DNA from 3 places in the Pseudoalteromonas carrageenovora IAM 12662 genome. Region 1 is predicted to be linked to each of the others. Evidence: predicted binding sites of a transcription regulator. Region 1 holds the regulator's gene; each other region holds the start of a gene.
What was found. Region 1 encodes sigma-54, which starts transcription at its own class of promoters, with help from an activator protein. Its sites were predicted from a motif close to GTTGGCACGNNNNTNGNNT; they were not measured.
Positions count from the first base shown of each region.

Region 2: a site for sigma-54 is predicted at 1,625-1,643, ahead of ALFOR1_RS14640 (LiaF domain-containing protein). Genes of this name have one in related genera too.
Region 3: a site for sigma-54 is predicted at 1,607-1,625, ahead of fliE (flagellar hook-basal body complex protein FliE). Genes of this name have one in related genera too.

Region 1 is NZ_LT965928.1:592,157-595,382, reverse strand. It holds gene lptA (lipopolysaccharide transport periplasmic protein LptA) at 1-26, shown strand, start outside; gene lptB (LPS export ABC transporter ATP-binding protein) at 23-748, shown strand; gene ALFOR1_RS02765 (RNA polymerase factor sigma-54) at 818-2,317, shown strand; gene hpf (ribosome hibernation promoting factor) at 2,344-2,631, shown strand; gene ALFOR1_RS02755 (PTS sugar transporter subunit IIA) at 2,636-3,088, shown strand; gene rapZ (RNase adapter RapZ) at 3,105-3,226, shown strand, end outside.
Region 2 is NZ_LT965928.1:3,218,521-3,221,746, forward strand. It holds tRNA gene ALFOR1_RS14625 (tRNA-Ile) at 253-329, opposite strand; gene ALFOR1_RS14630 (YqaE/Pmp3 family membrane protein) at 576-734, opposite strand; gene ALFOR1_RS14635 (BON domain-containing protein) at 799-1,362, opposite strand; gene ALFOR1_RS14640 (LiaF domain-containing protein) at 1,681-2,343, shown strand; gene ALFOR1_RS14645 (VOC family protein) at 2,389-2,805, opposite strand; gene suhB (inositol-1-monophosphatase) at 3,048-3,226, shown strand, end outside.
Region 3 is NZ_LT965928.1:2,672,755-2,675,980, reverse strand. It holds gene ALFOR1_RS12145 (sensor histidine kinase) at 1-87, shown strand, start outside; gene ALFOR1_RS12140 (sigma-54-dependent transcriptional regulator) at 84-1,508, shown strand; gene fliE (flagellar hook-basal body complex protein FliE) at 1,666-1,998, shown strand; gene fliF (flagellar basal-body MS-ring/collar protein FliF) at 2,019-3,226, shown strand, end outside.

The DNA of each region.
Region 1 (3,226 bases):
AAAAAAGTGACAAAGGCCAGCCATGAGTACATTAAAAGCAGAGCTATTAGCAAAAAGCTATAAAGGCCGTGAAGTAGTAAAAAATGTTGGTCTAGAAGTCAAAGCTGGCAGTATTGTTGGATTGCTTGGGCCTAACGGCGCAGGTAAAACCACTACATTTTATATGATAGTGGGCCTTGTACCGAGTGATAAAGGCAAAATTTCTATTGATGAGAACGATATTACTCTTTTACCTATGCATAGTCGTGCTAGATTAGGCATAGGCTACTTACCACAAGAGTCATCAATTTTTAGAAAACTTACCGTTTATCAAAATTTAATGGCTATTTTAGAAACGCGGAAAGAGCTTAACAAAAAAGCAAGAGAAGATACGCTTAACAACTTGTTAGATGAATTTAGTATTCAACATATTCGAGACAGCCAAGGTATGGCTTTATCGGGTGGTGAGCGACGCCGCGTAGAAATTGCACGCGCACTAGCTGCTAATCCTAAATTTATATTGCTCGACGAACCCTTTGCAGGTGTAGACCCTATATCGGTGTTAGATATAAAGAAAATAATAGAACATCTTAAAAATCGTGGGATTGGTGTATTAATTACCGATCATAACGTAAGAGAAACCCTTGATGTTTGTGAAAAAGCCTACATTGTTTCTCATGGAGAGTTAATCGCTTCTGGTACACCAGAGCACGTATTAAATGATAAAACGGTACGCGATGTTTATTTAGGCGAGCAATTTAGGCTGTAACATTTACGCCATGTCTTTAAGCATCTGCTAGTATTAATTATAACAACATAAAAGGATTGTTAGAGATACATGAGGCAATCATTACAGCTGCGCATGGGCCAGCAACTTACAATGACTCCACAACTGCAACAAGCAATTCGTTTGTTGCAACTCAGTACATTGGATCTCCAGCAAGAAATACAAGAAGCGCTTGATAGCAATCCGCTTCTAGAAGTAGATGAACAAGATTACACGGAAGAATCAGCTGGCAAAAACGAGCAAAAAGCAGATAACGATGAATTAACCGTAAGTGCTAATGCCGACGAAAAACCAAGCGAGTACGAGCAAGACAGTGGTGAAGCACTTACTAAAGACACAGTAAGTGACGAAATGGCTATGGATGTAAGCTGGGATGAGTACATGAGCGCAGCTCCTGCTTCATCATCAGGCCCTATGCCAGAAGATGAGTCTATTTACCAAGGTGCTTCAACCGAAACTCTTCACGAATACCTAATGTGGCAATTACAGCTCACGCCGTTTAGCCCTACTGATGAAGCAATTGCAATAGCGATTGTTGAAGCAGTCGATGACTCAGGTATATTAACGCTAAGCTGTGAAGATATTTTAGAAAGCTTTAATCAAGAGAACGACGACGAGGGCGAAGTTGAACTTGATGAAATAGAAGCCGTTTTAAAACGTATTCAGTTGTTTGATCCGGTGGGTATAGCAGCTCGTAGCTTACAAGAGTGTTTGTGTATTCAGCTAAATCAGTTTGATAAAGATACGCCTTTTATCAATGAAACAAAGATGATTTTAACCGATCATATTGATCTATTAGCGGCTCGCGACTATCGTACATTAATGAAGAAAACTAAGCTCAAAGAAGACGAGCTTAAAGAAGTAATGACGTTAATTCACACTCTAAACCCTAAGCCAGCAGATACTATTGTAAGGGAAGAATCAGAGTATGTGATCCCCGATGTATCAGTTAAAAAAATAAAAGGCCGTTGGGTAGTTGAGCTAAACCCAGATAGCATGCCTAAGATACGTGTTAATAGCCAATATGCAGCTATGTCACGAACAGTTAAATCTAGTGGTGATAGTCAATTTATTCGCTCTCATTTACAAGAAGCTAAATGGTTTATAAAGAGCCTAGAGAGTAGAAACGACACACTACTAAAAGTAACTAATTGTATTGTTAAGCAACAACAGGGCTTTTTTGAACACGGTCCAGAAGCCATGAAACCTATGGTTTTAAACGATGTTGCTGAAATGGTAGAGATGCACGAGTCGACTATTTCGCGTGTAACTACTCAAAAGTATATGCACACGCCACGTGGTATATTTGAGCTTAAATACTTTTTCTCAAGCCACGTAAGCACCGAAAATGGTGGTGAGTGTTCATCTACAGCAATACGCGCTTTGATTAAAAAACTGATTGCCGCAGAAAACTCAGCAAAACCATTGAGTGATAGTAAAATTGCGGATATATTGGCTGAGCAAGGAATTAAAGTAGCTAGACGCACAATCGCAAAATACCGCGAATCTCTGGCTATTCCACCGTCTAATCAACGAAAGAGTTTGATATAAGACGCAAAACAAAGAGGAAAACGCTTATGCAACTAAACTTAACTGGTCGTCATGTAGATGTTACTGATTCATTAAGAGACTACGTAAATAATAAATTTGCAAAGCTAGAAAGGCATTCTGATCATATAAACAATGTTCATGTCATTCTCGATGTAGAAAAACTTAACCAAAAAGCTGAAGCTACAATCCATGTAAGTGGTGCAGAGTTATTTGCATCTACCGAACATCAAGACATGTATGCTGCCATAGACTCGTTGATTGACAAGCTCGATCGTCAAGTTATTAAACACAAAGAGAAGCTTGCTCGACACTAATATGATGAAATTAAGCTCACTTATATGCCAGGACTGCAGCAAAGCTGCGGTCCTTTTTAATAGCAAAAAAAGAATTTTAGAGTTTATTAGCGAACTCGCTCATGAAAAGCTTCCTTATCTTTCTCAGCAAGATATTTTGTGTGCTCTAATGAATAGAGAGAAGCTTGGTAGCACAGGCATAGGCCGTGGTATTGCAATTCCTCATGGAAGAATGAGTGGCGCAGAAGAGCCATTAGCAATAGTGCTTGTAAGCGAGACAGCCATAAATTTTGATGCGATTGATAACCGCCCTGTTGATATATTTGTTGCACTCATCGTACCAGATGGTGATAACCAACAGCACCTAAAGACTCTCGCAACCATAGCTGATAAACTAAATGACAAAGAATTTTGTAAACAGTTACGCTGTGCAAAATCCGATGCTGAGCTTTACCAAGTTATTGTTAATCAATCGTAGTTTAAAAGGGTGATAAATGGAGTTAATTATCATAAGTGGCCGCTCTGGTTCTGGGAAGTCGGTTGCTTTACGCGTTGTAGAAGATTTAGGTTATTATTGCGTAGATAACATTCCAGTAAACCTACTGCCTTCTTTAGT
Region 2 (3,226 bases), 990 kb from region 1:
TCCTTATAAATTTATTTGAACAACCCTAAATTGTCCCCAGGAAAGTACACAACTATATTATTGATTGCAAATAATAAATAATTTTAAAGTAGCGTTCTGACGGTTTCTATTAATTACAAGATTGAGAATAAAAAACCAAATGGCCGAAACAAATAATTTAAGCGAGAAACTACATAGACGAATGTGCTATTAAACTAAAATAAGATGAGCTAATTTGTACTAAGATATATGAAAACAGAACGCTTTGAAAAGTGGTGGCCCCTCCCAGACTCGAACTGGGGACCTAACGATTATGAGTCGTGTGCTCTAACCAACTGAGCTAAGGGGCCAACTTTATATAACTGCAAGGCAGTTAATTTTTGAAGCGTTTAGCCACAGAGCGACTAAAGCGGGTTGCAGTATAAAAACTTTTTAAGGGCTTGTCACTAGCAAAAACCTTTATTTTAACAATCAGTAAGCTAACTGCTTAAATAGTAATCTTTTAAGTGGGTAATAATATAAAAATAGGGGGATTTAAAGCAGGGAAGGTATGTAAGCCGTTTAGAAAGTCGGCTTACATTACATAAAGTGCGGCATTACTTTTTGGCAATTATATAAATTGCGTGTATTAAACCCGGGAAGTAACCCAGTAGTGTTAGTAAAATATTTAGCCAAAAGTGCATACCTAAACCAACTTGTAAAAACACGCCCAGTGGTGGCAATAAAATCGACAAAATAATACGAATAATATCCATGGTGTAACTCCTTTAAAATGACAAAGTAAAAAGCCCAGCAGTGCTGGGCTTTTAGTATAGTGTATTATTCAGCAACGATAGTTAATTCATCAACTACGTCACGAACATCTTCAGCGTTTTTAGCAATTTTGATTGCTAACTGCTTTTCAGCTTCAGATTCAACAGAACCTTTTAGCTTCACTACGCCGTTGTCGGTATCAACATCAATGTCCGTACCGTCAACTTCTGAGTCAAATAAGAAGCGAGTTGTAATTACCGTGGTGATTTTAGCGTCAGTTAAGTCGTTGTCATCAGTGTCCATATCGGTATCTGTAGTTTTAGCATCCATATCTTTAACAACAGTTAAGTTGTTATCTACATCCATTACGCCATCTAGGCTAAGTACAAGTTCTTCAGCTAACTCTTTATCTAGGTCGCTGTTTACTTTACCTGTAAGTACTACCTTGCCATTTTTTACATCAGTGTTAATGTCAAAGTTGTTTAGATTAGTGTTCATAAGAAGCACTGTTTCTGCCTTACCATCAATCCAAGCATCTTTACTTTCGTTTTCCCAGCTGCTTGCCTGTGCACCCATTGCTGTAGTACCAAGAACTAACGCTGCAATCATAGATTTGTTGAATGTTTTCATAATCTTTCTCCTTTTGATTAAAGACGAATTAGTTAATGCGAGCTTTAGGCCAACTTTATTTTCACATAAAAATCATAGACTTAAACCACAACCAACATTTGTGGTACACAAGCTTTGAGTAAAGTTTTACAGACTTATCGGTAAAACTTTCTTAAGTAGTGAAAATAGCTAGATAATTGCACTTTTGGTTAATCTATCGTTAATATAACAAACAGCAAAGCACTATAATAAAATTAAACCACTGATAATTAAAGGTATTAATATTGGTACGTTGATTGCTTTCTAGTTTGTACTCGCTTAATAAAAGGATTGCTCCTAATGTCTGTAAAAATTGAAGACCGCCCAATAGAACACGTTCGTGAACAAGTGATTGACCAGCTGATTTATAATTACAGTCACGGGGTTATTTCTGTAGAGGCATTTGAACGACGTTTAGATGAAGCTATGGATGCAAACTCAAACGAAGTATTAATGAACTTAGTGGAAGATTTAACACTTAACACTGATCAGCAATATAAAGCGCAAAAACACACGCAATTTTCTCCAAATTATAGTGCACAACAAAATAGCGATGACGATTTTACACTGCGCAGTATATTAGGCTCAAATGAGCGAAGCGGTCAGTGGGTTGTGCCAAAAAATATTTACTTAAGCAACTATATGGGCTCAGTGGTACTTGATTTTACTGACGCTATATTTGCACATCAAAATGTAACCATTCACGTTAATTGCATATTTGGTAGTGATGAAATATACGTGCCAGATCATGTAAATGTAGTATCTAAGATGTTTTGTACATTAAGCAGCTTTGAAAACAAATCGGTATCGCTTAATAAACGCCAAGGCCCGACTATTTATATTGAGGGTAAAGCCATATTAGGCTCGGTAGAAGTAAAAGTTAAGCGCACAATTAAAGAGAAGTTTATGAGTTTTGCCAATGAGCTAAAAACTCAACTTGGTGCTGGTAGTAGTAATCGATAATAAAAATTTATCTAAGCACCGTGCCTTACGGTGCTTAGGGGATGACTATAAATCGTTATTTCGCTCACTTGGTATATCGCTTAAATATTCTACAAACTCTATTTCAAAGCCTGCGGGGTCAATAAAATACACATTTTTTCTAAATGGATTGGTGCTACCTTTTTTACTTACTTTAAAACCCGCTTTATTTAAACGCGTTACCACTGCATTTAAATTATTCGTAACATATGCAAAATGAGCAAAGCCAACTTGATGCCCCGACAAGTACCTATTTTCTCCCTCTCCATGGTCGCTTATAGCTATGTAGTGGGTATCATCACCAAAATGGACCCAGCGCCTTGGTTTACCATACCAATCGCCTTGTCCTTCACTTCTAATTGACCAATATGGAAATGCCGCTTGATAAAACGCTAGCATTGAATCGATATCACTTGCGACTAAGTTTACATGTTCTAAATACATAACTTTCCTTATTTGTTTAAGTTGAGGCCACGATAAAACCTCAAGTTAACTTTAGGTAAAGTATTATTTAAAATTAATTTATTTAAATGCAGATAATTATGTTTTAAAAAAGTATGCACTTTCAGGGCTGTACAAAAAACACCCGCATTTATTTGGGGTTTATTGTTTACTTTATGTCAAAAGTCGCTAAAATACGCCGGCTGAAATATACAAACGTTCTTTTACAACCCAAAGGTAACACCATGCATCCAATGTTAAACATTGCGGTTCGCGCTGCGCGTAACGCAGGCAAAATTTTACTTCGCGCTGGCGAAGATTTATCAAAAGTTGAAGTGCAACAAAAAGGCGCTAACGACTTAGTAACTAACATTGATAAAGAAGCCGAAGCCGTAATTCGCGACACAATTTTACAGTCTTACCC
Region 3 (3,226 bases), 1.5 Mb from region 1:
GACGTGGCTAATAATGAACACGGGGGAGCCTGCTTTAGTTTGTTACTTCCCATTAAAACAACATCTAAATTAGAGGAATCATCATGAGTAACACTATTTTAGTTGTCGAGGATGATGCGGGCTTACGCGAAGCCTTGATTGATACGCTTGAAATGTCGGGTATTGAATGTGTTGCTGCAAATAGTGCAGAGCAAGCAATGCTATTACTTAAAAAAGAGTCATTTTCGTTAGTGGTAAGTGAAGTACAAATGGGCGCAATGAGTGGCCTTGATTTACTGCGTAGTATTAAATTAAATCACCCTGATTTACCCGTATTGATGATGACCGCTTATGCAACAATTGACGATGCAGTAGAGGCTATGCGCTTAGGGGCTATTGATTACATGGCAAAACCATTTGCCCCCGAAGTGCTGCTAAACATGGTGAGCCGTTACCTACCTGAAAAACCTAAAGACACTGATGGCCCCATTGTTGCCGATCCAACGAGTATTCAACTCCTAGAGCTGGCAAGTAAAGTTGCGCGCTCTGATGCAAGTGTTATGGTGCTTGGCCCTAGTGGCTCAGGTAAAGAAGTATTAGCACGCTATATTCATGATAAATCAAACCGCTGCAATGAGCCTTTTGTAGCAATTAATTGTGCGGCAATACCTGAAAATATGCTTGAAGCAACCTTGTTTGGCTATGAAAAAGGCGCCTTTACAGGTGCTATTCAAGCGTGTCCTGGTAAATTTGAACAAGCACAAGGCGGCACTATTTTGCTTGATGAAATAACCGAAATGGATTTAGGCCTACAGGCTAAATTATTACGCGTTTTGCAAGAGCGCGAAGTGGAGCGTTTAGGTGGTCGTAAAACAATTCAGTTAAATGTACGTGTACTTGCAACAAGTAACCGCGACTTAAAAGAAGCAGTGGCAGATAATCAGTTTCGAGAAGATTTATATTACAGATTAAATGTGTTTCCGCTTATGTGGCGACCTTTGTGCGAGCGCCCTGGTGATATAATTGTGTTAGCTAAACACTTAATAGAGCGCCACATAGCTAAAAGCAAAGAGCCAATGGCGTATTTAGATAGCGTGGCCGAGCAAAAGTTACTTGCGCATGCGTGGCCTGGCAATGTGCGCGAACTTGATAACGTGATTCAACGTGCACTTATACTGCGAAGTGGCGATACAATAAATGAGCATGCAATTTTTATTGAAAATTTAGCACCGAGCAACTTTGTTATTCCACAGCCTGAAAAAAGTGAAACAGTAGAGAAAAAGTCGTTGAGTAACGCTTATTACGATCAGAAAAGTGCTGATGTAATTCCTCAACAAGATTTGCCAACACCAGATACCGGCAGCTATAAAGACGAACTAAAAGATAAAGAGCATCGAATAATTTTAGAAACGTTAGCGCGTTGCCAAGGTAAGCGAAAAGACGTAGCCGAAACACTCGGTATTAGTCCGCGAACTTTACGTTATAAATTAGCGCAAATGCGCGACTTAGGTATTTCACTTCCAGCATAGCTTCCTATAAACCCTAAATTCGTACTGCGAATTTAGGGTTGTCAAAACTCTGACTCACCAATCTAAGTGTTAACCGTATGTATTTAAAGGGTTATTTATTTGGCATGCTTTGTGCTTTATTACCTTTAAGAGTTAACTGCACCGTCAGAGAAAAATTATGAAAATTCAAAACAGCGCTGTATTTCAAGAAATGCAATCAATGGCCTTAGAAGCTGGCCGCAGTAATCAAGCAAATAAGCTGCCTACTCAGGTTCAATCACCTTCAAGCGCACAGTTTGGCGATATGTTAAGTAATGCATTAAATACAGTGCATGAGCTACAACAAGACACAGGCCAAAAAGTAAAAGCAGTTGAAATGGGCGATCGCAGTGTATCGCTTGCCGATGCAATGATTGCTTCGCAAAAATCATCAGTCGCATTTGAAGCAACAGTACAGGTTCGTAACAAACTTGTAGAAGCTTACAAAGAAATCATGAACATGCCTGTTTAACTAGGTAGTGGAGAATTATTGTGGCGCAATCTAATCAATCTACAGACCTTGCACTTGCTGGTGGCACACTCGAGCAAAGCGATGGCGATAGTCAACAAGAGCAAAAATCGGGCTATTTAAGTGCGTTAAATGGTGTTGATGTATTACGCCAAGTTACGCTTGTTATTGCATTAGCGATTTGTTTAGCTATCGCTATTTTTGTGATTATTTGGGCTCGCCAGCCAGATATGCGTCCGTTAGGTAAAATGCCTACAGAAGAGCTTATTCAAACGCTTGATTTTTTAGATGCACAAAAAATTGAATACCAACTAGACGGAAATGTCGTATCGGTTGATGAAAGCGAATACCAAAATATTAAACTATTAATGGCACGCGAAGGGCTAGAGCAAGGGCCTACATCGGGTAGCGATATTATTATGCAAGATATGGGCTTTGGTGTAAGCCAACGCTTAGAACGTGAACGTTTAAAGCATGGCCGAGAGCAACAACTTGCGCGTACCATTGAAGAGCTTAACAATGTAACTCGCGCTAAAGTATTGCTCGCTATACCAAAAGAAAACGTTTTTGCACGTAGAGAAAAAAAGCCATCAGCCACAGTGGTACTTACTCTTAAACGCGGCAGAATGCTCGATGGTGAAGAAATTGACTCCGTTGTTGATATGATAGCGTCAGCCGTTCAAGGGTTAGAGCCTGCTCGTGTAACAGTAACCGATCAAAATGGCCGCTTATTAAATTCAGGCTCTCAAAGTTCATTGGCAGCGCGTTCTCGTAAAGAGTACGACCTTGAGCGTAAGCGCGAACAAGAATACTTAGAAAAAATAGATAGCATACTTATCCCGGTTGTAGGGCTAGGTAATTATACCGCCCAAGTTGATTTAAGTATGGACTTTAGCGCTGTAGAAGAAACCCAAAAACGTTACAACCCCGACTTACCCGCTGTACGTAGCGAAACCACATTTGAAGAAAGTAACATAGGTGGTTTAGCTGTGGGTATTCCTGGTGCGCTGACTAATCAGCCTCCGGTTAATTCAAATATTCCTGAGGTCGCAGGGCAAGGCGGAGCAGGCACTGCCACTTCTCCAACACGCAGCCATAAAGAGGCAACGCGTAACTACGAACTCGATACAACTATTTCGCATAAGCGCCAACAAACCGGTGTAATACGTAGAATTAGTGTGTCGGTTGCTGTTGATTATTTACCTAAAGTAGGTGAAAACGGCGAGACAAC